Ciceribacter thiooxidans: one gene and its partners. The protein of the gene in region 3 interacts with the protein of the main gene of each other region in a pairwise test. Links are inferred from orthologs where the notes say so. Each region holds a gene or a part of one and is shown on either strand. Other genes may lie near its edges. The genes, in order: H4I97_RS07985, H4I97_RS15535 and H4I97_RS17700.

Region 1 (5,580 bases), 1.9 Mb from region 3 along the record:
TGACCGGCCGCCGCGCTTTCGAGCGCGTCCTTCGGGATCGCGGGCAGCGGCTTATCGGTTTTGATCTCCGCCTGGGTGATCGCCGAACCGTCCTGACGCACGAGGAAGGCGCCCAGCATGCCGCGGCCCTTGGCCTGGCGGGTCATCAACTGCACGAAACCGGTGCGGTCGAGGAAGAAGAGCGCGCGGTTGCGGTCGAGATCGTTCGCCATCGAGATGGTCTGGCCCTGCAGGTAGCTCGCATTCTCGAGCATGTAGGCCTGCGCGACATCCATGGATGAACTGACGATCGATTGCGTCCGGATCGAGAACCAGCGGTCCAGACCGACGTTCAGCGTGATGCTGGCAAAGATCGCGACGAGGATGGCGGGCGTAATCGCCACCACCGAGAAGAGCGCCACGATGCGGACATGCAGCCGGGCCGCCGCACGGCCGCGCGTGCGTGCTCTTACCAGGCGGCTGACCTCGCGCCCGATCAGGAACATCAGGCCGACGACAAAGAGCGAGTTCAGCACAGCCGAGGCGATGAGGACATTCGACGTCGGCGCGATCGGGGTCAGCCCGAGCAGGACCGGAAGCGTGAAGACCGCGCAGGCAAGCGCGCCGCCGGCCAGAACGAGACCGGGCAGTGCGAAGGACGCGCGACGGTCGTTCGCCAGTGCGGCGTCACCCTCCGCCACGGGATCGGTCCTTCGGCTGTCCATCTCAAATCACATCCCGCCCCGCCGGGGCCAAATCAGCGCTGTGCGCATCACAAAGGAAACAGTCTCGTCCGAACGGACGAACGAAACGGTTCGAGTGGACTCGCGCCGTGTCGTGGCTTTTGAGCAACGTATTGTGGCGAAATTGCAACGGCTGTCGGCGGGTGTCAAGCCGACCGGGAGCTCCTGTAGACCGATACGCCGAGTTCGCGAATCTTCTTCCTGAGCGTATTGCGGTTGAGGCCCAGCAGGTCCGCAGCCTTGATCTGATTGCCGCGTGTCGCCGTCAGCGCCGCCAGAATGAGCGGGTACTCCATTTCCGTCAGCACGCGATCATAGAGGCCGGAGGGCGGCAAACCATCGCCAAAGCTGGCGAAATAGCTGCGCATGTTCTCTTCCACCGCCTGCGCAATGGTCATCGGTCCCGACGCGACGCTCGCCTTGGTGATCGGGCTGTCGGCGATGTCGGAGCGCAGTTCGGATTCGATGATCTCCCGGGTGATGACATCCTGTGGATAAAGCGCCATCAGGCGGCGGACGAGGTTCTCGAGCTCGCGGACATTGCCGGGCCACGCATAGGATTTCATGACTTCGAGCGCCTCCTGGTCAAAGCGCTTCGAATCAAGCCCCTGCCGCTCGCCCTCTTGGATGAAATGGCGGACGAGGTCCGGAATGTCCTCGGCACGGTCCCTCAGCGGCGGCAGACGCAGCGGAACGACGTTGAGGCGGTAATAGAGGTCCTCGCGGAAGAGGCCCTGGTTGATCGACTGCTTCAGGTCCTTGTTCGTCGCCGCCACGATCCGGACGTCGGTACGGATCGGCGTGCGGCCGCCGACTGTCGTGTACTCCCCCTGCTGGAGAACGCGCAGCAGGCGCGTCTGCGCATCCATCGGCATGTCGCCGATCTCGTCGAGGAACAGCGTACCGCCCTCGGCCTGCTCGAAGCGGCCGGTCGAGCGCGTCTGCGCGCCGGTGAAGGCACCCTTCTCGTGGCCGAACAGTTCCGACTCGATGAGGTCGCGCGGGATCGCCGCCATGTTGATCGCGACGAAGGGGCCGTTGCGGCGCTTGCCGTAATCGTGCAGCGCGCGGGCGACGAGTTCCTTGCCGGTGCCGGACTCGCCGGTGATCATCAGCGTGAGGTCGGTCTGCATGAGCCGTGCGAGGACGCGGTAAATTTCCTGCATGGCGGCCGAACGCCCGACCAGTGGCATCCCGTCCTGCATGTCGTCGTCGACACGGACCGGCTTTTTCTTCGGCTCCGCAAGTGCGCGGCCGATGATCGCGATCAGTTCGGTCAGGTCGAACGGCTTCGGCAGGTAGTCATAGGCGCCGCGCTCCGACGCCTTGATCGCCGTCATGAAGGTGTTCTGCGCGCTCATCACCAGAACCGGCAGATCTGGCCTCGCCTTCTTGATACGCGGCAAGAGGTCGAAGGCGTTCTCGTCCGGCATGACCACGTCGGTGACGACGAGATCGCCCTCGCCGGCCGAGACCCAGCGCCAGAGCGTCGCCGCATTGGAGGTAATCCGGACGTCGTATCCCGCCCGCGTCAGCGCCTGATTGAGCACCGTGCGGATGGCGGCATCATCGTCAGCAACAAGGATGGTGGCAGTCATCAGAGGCTTCCTGTGGAGTTCGCCGGAGTTGCGTCTTCGAGTGCGACACCCCGGGAGACGGGCATCAGCACGCGGAAAGTGGTGCGGTTGGACTGGCTGTCGCATTCGACGATGCCGCCGTGACCGCCGATGATCTTGGCGACCAGCGCGAGGCCGAGCCCCGATCCGTTGGTCTTGGTGGTGATGAAGGGATCGAAGAGATGCGGTAGCAGGTCGGCGGGAACCCCCGGACCGTTGTCGTGCACGCAGAATTCGAGCGGCAGCGAGATCTTTTCTCGCGAACCGGCGACCGAGAGGCGGATCCCCGGCCGATAGGCGGTCGTCAGCTGGATTTCTCCGTCGGCGCGGTCGCCGATCGCCTCGGCCGCGTTCTTGACGAGATTGAGGAACACCTGCACCAGCTGGTCGCGGTTGGCATAGACCGGCGGCAGCGACGGGTCGTAGTTCTCGGTGATCTTGATATCGCGGGCAAAGCCCGCTTTGGCGATCGCCTTCACGTGGTCGAGCACCGAATGGATGTTGATCGGCTGCCGGTCCACCGGTCTCTCGTCGGAGAAGACCTCCATGCGGTCGACCAGCGAGACGATCCGGTCCGTCTCGTCGCAGATGAGGCGTGTCAGCGCCCGGTCTTCGTCGGTCACCGAGCTTTCGAGAAGCTGTGCCGCGCCGCGGATGCCGGAGAGCGGGTTCTTGATCTCGTGCGCCAGCATCGAGGCGAGCCCTGTCACCGAGCGGGCGGCAGCGCGGTGGGTCAGCTGGCGGTCGATCTTGTCGGCCATCGAGCGTTCCTGGAATACAACGACCACGGAGCCCGGATCACTCACCACCGGAGCGACGTAGAGGTCGACCAGCTTGTCCTCGCCGAGGCGCGGTGAGCTCAGGTCGACGCGGTATTCGTTGACCGGCGCCCGCCGCTCCCGCACCTGGTCGATCAGGGCGAGCAGCGGGCTGCCGAAGGGAATCAGGCTCGCCACCTGATGGCGGGCGAGATGGCTGGCGCTCGCGCCGAAGAAGGATTCCGCCTCCCAGTTGGCGAAGGTGACGAAACCTTCGGCATCGACGAGGATCACCGGATTTTGGATGGCGTTCAAAACAGTCAGGGCCAGGCCGTTGTCCCGTGTTTCCTGCGGTTGCGACATCAGGCGGCCTCCTGCCGGTCGTTTCTCTCGCTCGCCGCCTCTTCGAGTGCGCAAGACAGAGCCGCGACGACGAAGCGGGGATCGCGGGCCGTCATGATCTCCGCCTTGCGGGCGGGCGCGAGATCCGGCGCGAAGCGTTCGAGATACCAGCCCAGGTGTTTGCGGGCATGGCGCAGGCCGACATCGGTCCCGTAATGCGCCAGCATCATCTCGTAGTGCTCGACGGCGATCGTGGCGATCTCGGCGGCTTCAGGTGCACGGGCGCCGGCGAGAACGCCGGCCAGCCACGGCCGCCCCTGACAGGCACGACCTATCATGACAGCATCGGCGCCGGAACGCCGCAGGATTTCCTCTGCGTCCTCGCGGGTCGAAACGTCGCCGTTGGCGATCAGCGGGATCTTGACCGCGTCGCGCACCGCGGCGATCGCATCCCAGTCTGCGCGGCCCTCGTAGAACTGCATGCGGGTGCGGCCGTGGATGGCGACGAGCTGAATGCCCGCCCGTTCGGCGCGCGCGGCGATCTCCGGCGCGTTGATCGAATTCTCGTCCCAGCCGAGCCGCATCTTCAGCGTCACCGGGACGCTCACCGCCTCAACGGTCGCCTCGATCAGCGAAAGCGCATGGTCGGGGTCGCGCATCAGCGCCGAACCGGAATAACCGCCGATCACCTTCTTGGCCGGGCACCCCATGTTGATGTCGATTACGTCGGCGCCGTTCGCCTCGGCGATGCGCGCGGCTTCTGCCATCCAGTGCGCCTCGCGCCCGGCAAGCTGGACAACGTGCGGCCGCGCCTCGCCGTCGCGCAGCCGCATCCAGGATTCGGCTGCATTCAGCACCAGTTCCCGGCTCGCTACCATCTCAGTGACGACGAGCCCCGCCCCGAAGCGCCAGGCGAGCTGGCGGAACGGCAGATCGCTCACCCCGGACATCGGCGCCAGCGCGACGCGATTGCGGACGGTCACCGGCCCGATCTGAAACGGCATGTGAAGTGCTCTGGATTGCAAATGATTATCTTTCAGGCACGGAACGGGTTTGCACTATTTTTAGCCAGCCTTGATCGGCTTGCCAAGCGAAAACCGCCGGACGGAACAAAAATTCGGCGCGCTCTGGAAATATTGGCGTCGACGCTCTACTGCTCCCTTACGTGTTAATTGTGTCAGGAACAATCTCCGCGAATGGCAAATCTCGGGGCCTTTTCAATCGCTGTCATCGTGGTCGCCGCCGGGCGCGGCGAACGGGCCGGCGCTTCCGCGGAAGGGCCGAAGCAGTATCGCCGCATCGGCGGAAAGCCGGTGATCGCCCATACACTTCAACGCTTTGTCGACTGGCCGGCAACGGGTCCGATCGTCGCAGTCATCCATCCTGACGACGAGATGCTGTTTCGCGAGGCGTGCCGGCACCTGAACGGCGGGCGGGACATCGTCGTCACCTTCGGCGGACGCACGCGCCAGCAGTCGGTGGAGGCCGGGTTGAAGGCGCTTGTCGGCCGCGACGTCACCCATGTGATGATCCAGGATGCCGTGAGACCCTTTGTCGATACGGCGATGCTGGAGCGCATCCGCGCAGCCTTCGCCGATGGTGCCGCGGCCGTTCTGCCGGCTATTCCGGTCACCGACACGCTGAAGCGCGGCTCGGCCGAAGGACTTGTGGTCGAAACCGTTCCGCGCGCCGGGCTCTACGCCGCGCAGACGCCCCAGAGCTTCAGCTATCCGGCAATCATGGCCGCACACGCGCGCGCCGCCTCCGAAGGGCGGGATGATTTTACCGACGATGCCGCCATCGCCGAATGGGCCGGCATCCCCGTCCGGCTGGTCGAAGGATCGCCGGACAATGTCAAACTCACCGTCCAGCGGGATATCGCCATGGCCGACGCCAGACTCTCGTCTTCCGCCCTTCCCGACGTGCGCACCGGCAACGGTTATGACGTGCACCAGCTCGAGGCCGGGGTCGGCGTCACGCTCTGCGGCGTCTTCATTCCGCACGACCAGAAGCTCAAGGGGCATTCCGACGCCGACGTCGCCCTGCACGCGCTGACCGATGCGCTGCTCGCGACCTGCGGCGCCGGCGACATCGGCGACCATTTCCCGCCCTCGGACCCGCAATGGAAGGGCGCGCCGTCCC
Region 2 (5,987 bases), 420 kb from region 3 along the record:
CGCGAGAGGTCGGAAGGATCCGACTTCGACATCTTCTTGGTGCCGTCCTTGAGGCTCATGACGCGCGGCGCCGGACCCTCGATCATCGGCTCCACCATCGGGAAATAGGCATGGACCGGCTCGTCGCCCACCAGGATGTCAGTCCCGAGGCCGGCCGCACGAATCTTCTGCATGAAGTCCATGTTGAACTTCATGGCGATGTCGCGGGTCAGCTCGAGATGCTGCTTCTGATCGTCGCCGACGGGAACATGGGTCGCGCGATAGACGAGGATGTCGGCGGCCATCAGGCTCGGATAGGCGAGCAGTCCGAGGGAAGCGTTTTCACGGTCCTTCCCTGCCTTGTCCTTGAACTGCGTCATCCTGTTCATCCAGCCGATGCGCGCGACGCAGTTGAATATCCAGGCGAGTTCGGCGTGCTGGGGAACCTGCGACTGGTTGAAGACGATGTGCTGCTTGGGATCGATGCCGGCGGCGATGAAGGCCGCGGTAATCGAGCGGATCTGGCCCGGCAGGTCGTCATGGACGAGCTGGGCGGTGATCGCATGCAGGTCAACGACGCAGTAGATGCAGTCATGGCTTTCCTGAAGCGCGACGAACTTGCGGATCGCGCCCAGGTAGTTGCCGAGATGAAGATTGCCGGTCGGCTGAACACCGGAGAAAACCAGCTGCTTGAATTCGCCCATAATCGTCCTCACAGGCTTGTGGAGGGCCCGGCCTCGCTATTGAAACTCGCTCGCGCTTATGCACGCGGCCCGAGAGACAATCAAGGGGCCGGCTCGATCAGGTCCCAGCGATTTCCGTAGAGGTCCGCGAAGACGGCAACTGTCCCATAGACCTCGCGTCGAGGCTCTTCGAGGAACTGGACGCCATTCGCAAGAAAGGTCGCGCGGTCGCGTGCGAAGTCGTCGGTTTCCAGGAAGAACCCGACCCGGCCGCCTGTCTGGTTTCCAATCGCCTGCGTCTGTGCTTCGCCGTCGGCCCGGGCGAGCAGCAGGGCGGCACCGGCCGCTCCTTTCGGCGCGACAACGAGCCAGCGCTTGTCCCCCTCCAAACTGCTGTCGGCAAGGCACTCGAAGCCGAGGACATCACAGTAGAAGGCTTTGGCGCGGTCGTAATCATCGACCACCAGTGCGACAGTAGCGAGGCGACGCCGGGGCGCTGAGCGGGTCATTGCTCGCCATCCGAAGATAGGCTTTCGGGCGATTCGGCGGAACTACGGGCGCCGCGCTGAAGATTGCGCCGTATCATGCCGAGATCGGCCCCGCCGATGGCGAAGGCGAGGCCGAAATAGACGACCATAGCAACTGCAATCAGCGCTCCGAGCGCCGCAACCTGAGTCAGAAGCGGCGTCTCGGGCTGTAGCCAGCCGCTCCAGCGATCGGAGAGATAAACGAGCACGCCGGCCATTGCCGCCGAGGCGACGATGAGCCGCGCCGCGCGTTTCGCGAGCGCCCATTCCCAGACGAGATCGCCGCGGCGAAGAAGCGTCGTAAACAGGAGGCACGTGTTGACCCAGCCGGCGGCGGCTTCGGCCGTGGCGATCCCCCGCTCGGCGATGAAGGGGAAGAGAGAGATGGCAAGCGCGGAATTGATGACGACCGAAACGCCGGTAAACCGCATGGGCGTCCGGGTATCCTCCCGCGCGTAGAAACCCGGCTGTAGTGCCTTGATCAGGACGAAACCCGGAAGCCCGAGGCCGTAGATCGCGAGAATCGAAGCGACGAGTGCTGTATTCTGTTCGGTGAAGGCACCACGCTCATAGAGCACCCGGATGATCTCGTCGGAGAGAACCCAGAGCGCGGCGGCCGCGGGAAGGGTGAGGAACAGCACGAATTCGATCGACCGGTTCTGGATATAGGTCGCCTCCTTCGCGTGGCCGGCCTTCAGTGCCCTGGCGAGCTCGGGAAGCAGGACGACGCCGACCGCCACGCCGACCACGCCGAGCGGAAGCTGGTAGATGCGGTCGGCATACTGGAGGGCGGCGATGGCGCCTTCCTTTCCAGAGGCGATCGCTTGGCCGATGATCTGGTTGATCTGGGTGATGCCGCCCGTCACCGCCGCCGGAATGGCGAGCACCAGAAGCCGCTTCACGTTGGGGGTAAATCGCGGAAACCTCAACCCGATGGAAATCCCGGCATGGCGCACGCCGCCGTAGACGACTGCCAACTGCAGGACACCAGCGGCGAGCACCGACCAGGAGAGATACCATGCGGTCAGAGCAGGCTCCGCGCCCGTATAGAGGGCATAGAACAGCGCGCCGATCATCACGACGTTGAGGAAGATCGGAGCAACCGCCGCCGCGAAGAAGTGATGGAGAGAATTCAACATGCCGCTCATCATCGCCGTCAGCGACATCGACATGAGATAGGGAAACATCACCGCCGCGAGCCTGACGGTGATCGACAGCTTCTCCGGATCGTCGGCAAACCCCGGCGCGATGATCCACGAGACGAGAAGCGGCATGGCCAGCTCCATCCCGATCGTGAGCAACATCAGGACGGTGAACAGGACACCGAAGACTTCCTCGGAGAAGCGCTTGGCGCCCTCGACGCCATGCGCCTCAATCTCCTTGGCGAAGAGCGGTACGAAGGCTGCGTTGAAGGCCCCTTCGGCGAAAAGCCTGCGGAAGAGGTTCGGAAAGCGGAAAGCGGCATAGAAGACGTCGGCCATCGGCCCGGTGCCGAGCGCCGCCGCCATCAGTGTCTCGCGTGCGAAGCCAAAGGTACGGCTGCCCAGCGTCGCGCCGCCGACGGTGGCAAACTTCTTGACGAGCCCCATACTCAGGCCCTGACCTTCTTCTGTGCGACCGTGCCTTTCTGCGGTTGCGGCGCGATGATGCCGGACGGCATGTTGTCGCGGAACTCGTCCGCTTGGCCGGCCATCACCGTCTTCAGACGCGCAACGATGCTCGCCTGCCGGTTCTCGTTGGTGACCTTCTGGCCGATGAGGTCGGTGACGTAAAAGGTATCGATCACCTTTTCCCCAAAGGTGGTGATACGCGCCGACTGGATATCGAGCGAGAGATCGGAGAGTACCGCCGTCACGTCGGCGAGCAGACCGATGCGATCGAGGCATTCGACCTCGATAACGGTGAATTTGTTCGACAGGGTATTCGAGATCGTCACATGCGGCTGAACGGGGAAGGTCTTGTTGCCCTTCTTGCCCTTGCTGCGGGTGGCTATGACCTCCGGCAGCCGTTTGCGTCCGGAGAGAACGTCCTCGATCATCTTGCCGATCGTCGCCGCCCGCCGCATTTCGTCCTCGTCGATCGGGAATTCACGGTTAACCAGGATGGTGTCCAGAGCGCGGCCGTCGGAAGTCGTATAGATCTGCGCATCGGCGATATTCGCCCCTGCCGCAGCACAGGCTCCCGCGATCACCGAGAGAAGGCGCGGATGGTCGGGAGCGAGCACCGTGATTTCCGTAATCGCATGGAAGGAATGGGTCCGGACCATGGTCGCGAGCCCCTTGCCTGCAATGTCCGCCTCCCGGATGAAATGGGCGTGTCGCACCTGATCCTCCAGCGGCACGGTGAGCAGATACGGCTCGTAGTGCAGCTTGGTGTACATCGCGCGGTCCTTGTCGCTCCAGTCGCCAAGCGCCTTGCTGAGCTGCTCGGCGGCGTACTTGGCGCGATCCTTGCGCGACACCTCCGAAAAGCCACCGGACAGCAGCAGTTCGGTTTCGTAGTAGAGGGTTCGCAGCAGTTGACCCTTCCAGCCATTCCAGACGCCGGGTCCGACGGCCCGAATGTCGCAGACCGTGAGGATCAGCAGCATTTTGAGACGGTCGAGTGATTGCACCTTCTCGGCGAAGTCGCTGATCGTCTTGCGATCATGCATATCCCGGGTCTGCGCAACCATCGACATGGTGAGGTGCTCATCGATGAGCCAGGCTACGAGCTCCGTCTGCTTAGGGCTGAGGCCGAGGCGCGGGCAAAGCTTGCGCGCGACCCGTGCACCGGCGACGGAATGATCCTCCTGTCGCCCCTTGGCGATGTCGTGGAGGAGGACAGCAACGTAGAGCGAGTCCCGATCCTCAACACCGGGCATCAGAGTTGCGGCGAGTGGATGGATGTCTTCAGCCTTCCCTTCGTCGATCTCCGACAGGACTTCGACGGACCGGATCAGGTGTTCATCGACGGTATAGTGATGATACATGTTGAACTGCATCATCGAGACGATCTTGCCGAACTCCGGAATGAAGCGTCCGAGCACACCCGACTCGTTCATCCGCCGCAGGATCTGCCCGGGCTGGCGGCGTGACGTCAACATCGAGAGGAACAGCCGGTTCGCCTCCTCGTTCTCGCGGAAATCGTTGTCGATCAGCGACAGCGAGCGTGTCACGATCTTCAGTGCATCGGGATGGAACTCGAGCCCGTTGATATCCGCCACGTGGAAGAAGCGCATGATCGAAATAGAGTCACGCTTGAAAACGTCCTTATCCGCCAGCGCGATCCGGCCCCTGTCCTCGATGAACTCTATAGTACCGGGTATCTTGCGGGGGCGATTGGCGAAACGACCGAGCATCGCCGTCAACACGGGCGCAGCCTTCGCCTGCTGCTCCTCGAGCGTCGCACAGAATATGCGGGTCAGGTCGCCGACATCCTTGGCGACCAGGAAATAGTGTTTCATGAATCGCTCGACGGCGGAAAGGCCCGGTCGCGGCTGGTAGCCGAGGCTGCGGGCGATTTCCGGCTGCAGGTCGAAGGAGAGACGCTCCTCCGGCTTTCCGGTCAGGAAATGCATGTGGCAGCGCACGGCCCAGAGGAAGTCATCGGCCTTCTGGAAAAGCCGCAGTTCTTGCTTCGAAAGAACGCCGAGCTTGACGAGTTCGCCGGCGTCCCGGACGTGATACTTGTACTTGGCGATCCAGAAGAGCGTCTGCAGGTCGCGCAGACCGCCTTTGCCTTCCTTGACGTTCGGTTCGACGAGGTAGCGGCTGTCACCTGATTTGCGGTGCCGCTCATCGCGTTCGGCGAGCTTGGCTGCGATGAATTCCGGAGCCGTGTCGCGGGTCACGTCGTGATCGAAGCGCTGGTGCAGATCCCGCGCCAGGTCTTCCCGCCCGCAGACGAAGCGTGTCTCAAGGATCGCTGTGCGGATCGTCATGTCCGTCTTCGACAGACGAATGCACTCCTCGATCGTGCGGGTCGCATGCCCGACCTTGAAGCCCATGTCCCAGAGCAGATAGAGCACGAATTCGACCGCCTTGTGCATGTCGGGCGTGAATTTCGCCGGCAGCACGAAAAGCAGGTCGATATCCGATCCCGGCGCAAGCGTACCACGTCCGTAACCGCCGACGGCCGAGACCGCAATCTTCGTCGCATCGCGATATATCTGAGTTGCTGCGCAGTCGAAGATGATAGTGATGATCCGGTCCTGCAGCCAGGAGAGCCGCTGTGCGCAGCGGATACCGCTGCCATCGGCAAAGAGCTGCGCCTTCACTCTTTCGCGCCCTTGAGCACTCGCGGCCCGCAGGATCGGCAGGAGTGCCGAGCGCATCTCCAGCAGTTTCCCGCTATTGGCGCGAACCACCTTCCCGCATTCTTCAGTGAGGGCGGCGACATCGAGGATTTCGCTGAGGTCGAGATCGGACGTGGTCATGTCAGTCGTCAGGCTTTCCCCGGCAGGTCCGCCGTAAGGCTTTCCGGCAATAGATGGTGAGCTGGGCGCAACAGCGCTATAGCGCTTTTCCGCCACCCTTCACAGGCAAATCTAACGTTCAAGACTTGCCAAGTTGTTTCTTGAGTTCGTAGAGCGCATCAAGCGCGGCACGCGGCGTCATATCGTCGAGGTCGAGCGTCCGCAGCGCGTCCTCTACCTTCGAAGGTCCTGATTTCTGGGCTGTTTCCCGCCGCACCGCCACCTGGAACAACGGCAAATCGTCGATGAGCTGACTCGCTGGATTCTTGCGGTCGGCATCCTCGAGGCGGGAGAGCACGTCGCGGGCCCGCGCCACGACAGACGCCGGCAGGCCGGCAAGCC
Region 3 (5,395 bases):
CTGGTATCGCTCCAGGACGTTGAGATCACCGATGTCCAGGCCGATTCGGTCCGCCTCGACCACCGTCTGTGCAAGTGCTGCCACGTCCTTGAAGCCGAGATTCAACCCTTGGCCCGAGATCGGATGAATGCCGTGGGCCGCGTCACCTGCAAGCGCAAGTCGCTGCGCGACGAAGGAACGCGCTAGCGTCAGCCCAAGCGGGAACGCTCGCCGGTCACCAACGGCGCGTATCGGACCGAGCTTGTAACCAAAACGGCGCTCCAGTTCTTCCTCGAAAATCAGATCGTCAGCCGAAACAAGCCGATTGGCTTCGTCAGTACGCTCGGTCCATACGAGGGACGAGCGGTTGCCCTTGAGCGGCAAGATGGCAAAGGGTCCGGCGGGAAGGAAATGCTCTTCCGCGCAGCCTTCATGTGGCCGCTCATGCTCGACGGTCGTAACGATGCCCGACTGGCCGTAGTCCCATGTAACCGTCTTGATCCCGGCCATCTCCCGCAGCTTGGAACGCACGCCGTCGCAAGCAACGACGAGCCTTGCGGAAAGCACCGTTCCGTCTGAAAGCGTCAGAGACGCGGCGGCAGGGCCGTTTTCAAGTCCAGTCGCGCGCAATCCATGTCGGATGGTGACGCCGGCTTTCGCGCAGGCGTCCCTTAGCGCGCCCACCATGGCGACATTCGGGATCATATATGCGAATGGTCGCCCATCCTCGACGACGCCGTCAAAAGTGAGGAAGACCGGCCGGACCGGGTCGGAAGTCTTCGAATCGGTGACGATCATCTTGGTGATCGGCTGGGCTTCAGGCGAAATTTGGTCCCATATTCCGAAAACTTCCAGCATGTGTATGGCCGCCGCGATGATCGCCGAAGCACGAGGATCCTTCCTCCAGGCATCTTCGGGGGCGGCCTCGACCACCTCCACGGACAGATGGGGCGCGGCCTGTTTGACCGCCAGCGCCACCGAAAGCCCGACATATCCGCCGCCGACGACCAACATATCCAACATCGCGCACTCCATTAGCACTTGTGTGTGATAAGGCTCCTATATAGATCAGCCTTGAACTTCTTCCCACATGCGAGGTCTTCATAGCATGCTGCAGCAGAACGAAGAACCCAGCGCGATGGACGGTCTTATCAAAACCCTCGACATCGAGAAGCTGGAGGAGAACCTCTTTCGCGGAAGCAGTCCGCAGAACGGCTGGCAACGCGTCTTCGGAGGTCAGGTGATCGCGCAGGCGTTGATGGCGGCGCAGCGTTGCGTCGAAGACGACCGCCTCGTTCACTCGCTTCATGCTTATTTCATGCGTCCGGGGGATCCGTCCGTGCCGATCATTTACCAGGTCGAGCGCATTCGCGACGGTGCGAGTTTCACAACCCGCCGTGTTGTCGCAGTTCAGCACGGCAAGGCGATCTTTTCGATGTCGGCCTCGTTCCAGGTGGCAGAACTCGGGTTCGACCACCAGGTGGCGATGCCACAAGTTCCGCCACCGGAGCAGCTGATCGGTGAAAAGGAGTTCAAGGAGATCTTTCTTGCCGATGCGCCGGAGAATGTACGGCGGTACTGGGGACGCAACCGTCCAATCGAGATCAGACCAGTTTCGCTGGTCCACTACGTGTCGAAGGAAAAGCTGGAACCGACCGCTCACATATGGGTCCGGGCCGTCGGGGAGGTTCCCAACGATCACCGCTATCAGGCAGCCATCCTTGCCTATCTCTCCGACATGACGCTGCTAGATACCTCACTCTATGCGCACGGCACGTCGATTTTCGACTCCAATCTTCAGGTCGCAAGCCTCGACCACGCGATGTGGTTTCACCGCCCCTGCGACCTCCGAGACTGGATGCTTTACACCCAGGACAGCCCCAGTGCATCGGGCGCTCGAGGCATGACCCGCGGGAGCCTTTATTCGCGGTCTGGTCAACTCATCGCTTCGGTGGCGCAAGAGGGTCTGATCCGCAATCGTGCAAACGATGAAATAGTGGGCAAAAAATAGAATATGCCCAAATTTTAGTCGAATCCACGCCCACGCCGCACCATCTCACCGAGATGGTGCGCTATAGATTTTATATTTCAATAGCTTATGTGACGTCCAGAATCTGGCACGCCCTTTGAATGTCTTCTTCCAGTCGCTGATTAATTCATGTCGCCAGCGGCAAGGAGAGTCGGCTCCGAGCCGAGGACAAACAAAGGATGGGACGCCAGATGAAAATTGTAATGGCCATAATCAAGCCGTTCAAACTGGATGAGGTGCGCGAAGCCCTCACAGCCGTCGGCATACAAGGCCTCACCGTAACCGAGGTCAAGGGTTACGGCCGCCAGAAGGGCCACACCGAAATCTATCGCGGCACCGAGTATGCCGTCAGCTTTCTGCCGAAGCTCAAGATCGAAATCGCCGTGGCGTCGGAGCTCGCGGACAAGGCGGTCGAGGCGATCGCCTCCGCTGCCAAGACGGGCCAGATCGGCGACGGCAAGATCTTCGTCTACTCGATCGACCAGGCCGTGCGTATTCGCACCGGCGAAACCAATTCCGAAGCCTTGTGAAGAACGGCCGCTAGGGGAGTCTTTCTGATGTCATTTAATAAGTTTTCTTCCGCCTGCGCCCGGATCGGCCTTGGCGCTGCTGCGCTTCTCGCTCCAGTCGTGGCCTTCGCTCAGGAGGCCGCGCCCGCTGTTGCCGAAGCAGCTGCCGCAGCGCCGGTTCCAAACAAGGGCGACACGGCATTCATGTTTTTGAGCACGCTGCTCGTGCTTTTCATGATCATCCCGGGTCTGGCACTGTTTTATGGTGGCCTTGTTCGGACAAAGAACATGCTGTCCGTACTCATGCAGACAACCGTGATCGCCTGCACCGTGATGATCATCTGGGTCGTCTACGGCTATTCCTTCGCCTTTGGCGGGTCGACCAACCCGTTCTTCGGTGGTACTGCCAAGATGTTCCTGGCTGGCATTACGCCGGACAGCACCGCAGCCACTTTCTCTGATGCCGTCATTCCGGAATACATTTTCATGCTGTTCCAGATGACCTTTGCGGCCATTACGCCTGCACTCATCATCGGCGCATATGCCGAGCGCATCAAATTTGGCGCATCGGTTCTTTTCTGCGCGCTTTGGGTAACCTTCGTCTATTTCCCGGTTGCCCACATGGTCTGGGATGCCAACGGCTTCCTTTTCGGCCTTGGTGCACTTGACTTTGCTGGCGGCACGGTCGTGCACATCAACGCCGGTGTTGCCGGTCTCATCGGTGCAATCATGGTTGGCAAGCGTATCGGCTTCGGCAAGGACATGATGGCTCCGCATTCTCTGACACTATCCATGGTTGGCGCTGCCATGCTGTGGTTCGGCTGGTTCGGCTTCAATGCCGGCTCCAACCTGGAAGCAACCGGTGGTGCAATGCTCGCAACCGTCAACACATTCGTGGCAACGGCTGCAGCAACCCTTTCCTGGTCGCTGGTCGAAAAGATCGTTCGCGGCAAGGCCTCCATGCTCGGCGCAATCTCCGGCATGGTTGCCGGTCTGGTTGCCGTCACACCTGCTGCCGGTATTGCTGGTCCGATGGGCGCCATCGTTCTCGGTGCGCTGGTATCTCCGCTCTGCTTCTTCTTCGTCTCCGTGGTGAAGAACAAGTTCGGCTATGACGATACGGCTGACGTCTTCGGTGTTCACGGCGTTGGTGGCATGTTCGGTGCCGTTGGCACCGGCGTCCTCGCCTCTGCAAGCCTCGGCGGCATTGGCTATGGTGAAGGTGTGACGATGGGCCATCAGGTTTACGTTCAGATCGTGGCAGTGCTGACCACCATCGCATGGACGGGTATCGGCTCGGTTATCCTTTACAAGGTAACTGACCTGATCATCGGCCTGCGCGTGACTCCGGAAGCCGAGCGCGAAGGTCTCGACCTTTCCTCCCACGGCGAAGCTGCCTACCACAGCTGAGACCGGACTCGCGTCGGCTTGTCCGGCGCGAGCTCTGCTTACAACGCGGTCGTCATACGACACTTCCCGAGCCCAGGCCTTCCCGCCTGGGCTTTTTCTCTTTGCGAACATACCGCCAACGGTCGCGGATGCCGCTGGATGGTTAATGAGCCATTAACCGTCCCTCCGTTACTATGCGGCGAAGGGCGAGAGCGCCGAAAAGCCACAGAACGCCGTCATACGCGCGAATGAATCTCGAAACGGGCAGGCACGACATGAACAGAGGTAACTCGGTTATGATGGGAGAGCACGGCGACCGTCCCGCCTTGACGGCATTCCTCCTTCGCCAACTTCTCACATTGGCCGGCTCCGCGCTTTTTGTACTCCTGATGCTCGCGGTCGCGGCACTGGCAACATGGAACGTCTCGGATCCGAGTTTCTCCTACGCGACAGCCAACGAACCGACGAACGTGCTCGGCCGCAGTGGCGCTGCTTTCGCGGACCTCATGCTGCAATTTCTCGGCCTTGCGAGCGTCATTGCGTTGCTTCCGGTCCTCGCCTGGTCGCTGGCGCTTATTACCAGCCGTCCGATCCATCGCTTTCCTGCGCGCCTTGGCGCCTGGGCAGTCGGGTCGCTTCTCTCCTCAGCCGTCATCGGATGCTTTCCGCCACCCCTGACCTGGCCAATTCCAAATGGAATTGGCGGTGTTCTGGGCGACGCGATCCTTCGCTTCCCGGGGCTGTTTATAGGCAGCTATCCTACGGGGACGGCCTCCATGATCGTCGGCGCCGTCCTGGCCGGCCCTGCGGTTTGGTCACTGCTCTTTGCCGCCGGTCTGGTCGGCAAGGCGGACGAAGACGAACCAAACACCGCACCGGTCAAACAGCTGAAAGCGACGCGGATCGAACCTGCATTCGAAGATGAGGCAGACGAGGACGATGGCGGCTGGCTGGCACTCGGAGCGATTGCCCACAGCTGGTACACGGCCAGCGCCCGGATCCGACGCCTTCTGGGGCTAAAGCCGCGCGAACACAACCGGAACCGGTTCGACCAACCCTACGACTTCAACGAAGATGAATTCGGCCCGCTGAACGAACCGGCTCGGGCCAAGAGCGGGGCCGCAACTCGGCGGGAACCACCGATGGAGACGGTGCCGCAAGCCGGACCCGGGCGGCAACGGACCATCCTCGCACCACCTCCGATGATGGGTGATCACACGGACGAGGACTTCAACGACGACGATCCGCCATTCGATCTGGACGACGTCCGTCCTGCGGGCATTCTTCCGGACAATGACGATGACTGGAGCGAGGCTCCGTCGAGCAACACGAGGCCGCCCACAGGCGGTCGCGTTTCCCCTCGCGTTGCTGCACCTCCCGCGCGGCCAAAGCCCGGCGCGCGGGTCGAGAAGGAGGCACAGACCTCTTTCATCCGTCCTGAAGGCTTCCAGCTTCCTTCCGTGCATCTTCTCGCGGAACCGAAAACCAT

What was found.
Region 1: the proteins of H4I97_RS17700 (region 3) and H4I97_RS07985 interact in binary tests that used the Escherichia coli proteins (3 or more experiments, as listed by UniProt). The link is inferred for Ciceribacter thiooxidans from one-to-one orthologs.
Region 2: the proteins of H4I97_RS17700 (region 3) and H4I97_RS15535 interact in binary tests that used the Escherichia coli proteins (3 or more experiments, as listed by UniProt). The link is inferred for Ciceribacter thiooxidans from one-to-one orthologs.

Annotation. Positions count from the first base shown.
Region 1 is NZ_CP059896.1:1,683,891-1,689,470, forward strand. The notes cover bases 1,390-4,389. They hold H4I97_RS07985 (two-component system sensor histidine kinase NtrB), read right to left. Parts: upstream 3,460-4,389; coding sequence 2,320-3,459; downstream 1,390-2,319. Other genes in these bases: ntrC (nitrogen regulation protein NR(I)), read right to left, coding at 1,390-2,320; dusB (tRNA dihydrouridine synthase DusB), read right to left, coding at 3,459-4,389. Outside these bases: H4I97_RS07975 (sensor histidine kinase NtrY-like), read right to left, coding at 1-704; more of ntrC, read right to left, coding at 869-1,389; more of dusB, read right to left, coding at 4,390-4,442; H4I97_RS07995 (bifunctional 2-C-methyl-D-erythritol 4-phosphate cytidylyltransferase/2-C-methyl-D-erythritol 2,4-cyclodiphosphate synthase), read left to right, coding at 4,635-5,580.
Region 2 is NZ_CP059896.1:3,152,656-3,158,642, forward strand. The notes cover bases 2,581-5,987. They hold H4I97_RS15535 ([protein-PII] uridylyltransferase), read right to left. Parts: upstream 5,607-5,987; coding sequence 2,781-5,606; downstream 2,581-2,780. Other genes in these bases: murJ (murein biosynthesis integral membrane protein MurJ), read right to left, coding at 2,581-2,778; mutS (DNA mismatch repair protein MutS), read right to left, coding at 5,725-5,987. Also shown: trpS (tryptophan--tRNA ligase), read right to left, coding at 1-683; H4I97_RS15525 (VOC family protein), read right to left, coding at 764-1,171; more of murJ, read right to left, coding at 1,168-2,580.
Region 3 is NZ_CP059896.1:3,577,820-3,583,214, reverse strand. Bases 1,048-3,862 are described here. They hold H4I97_RS17700 (P-II family nitrogen regulator), read left to right. Parts: upstream 1,048-2,187; coding sequence 2,188-2,538; downstream 2,539-3,862. Other genes in these bases: H4I97_RS17695 (ammonium transporter), read left to right, coding at 2,566-3,862; tesB (acyl-CoA thioesterase II), read left to right, coding at 1,088-1,990. Outside these bases: H4I97_RS17710 (ubiquinone biosynthesis hydroxylase), read right to left, coding at 1-1,002; more of H4I97_RS17695, read left to right, coding at 3,863-3,927; H4I97_RS17690 (FtsK/SpoIIIE family DNA translocase), read left to right, coding at 4,182-5,395. UniProt on the Escherichia coli protein: Involved in the regulation of nitrogen metabolism. Regulates the activity of its targets by protein-protein interaction in response to the nitrogen status of the cell.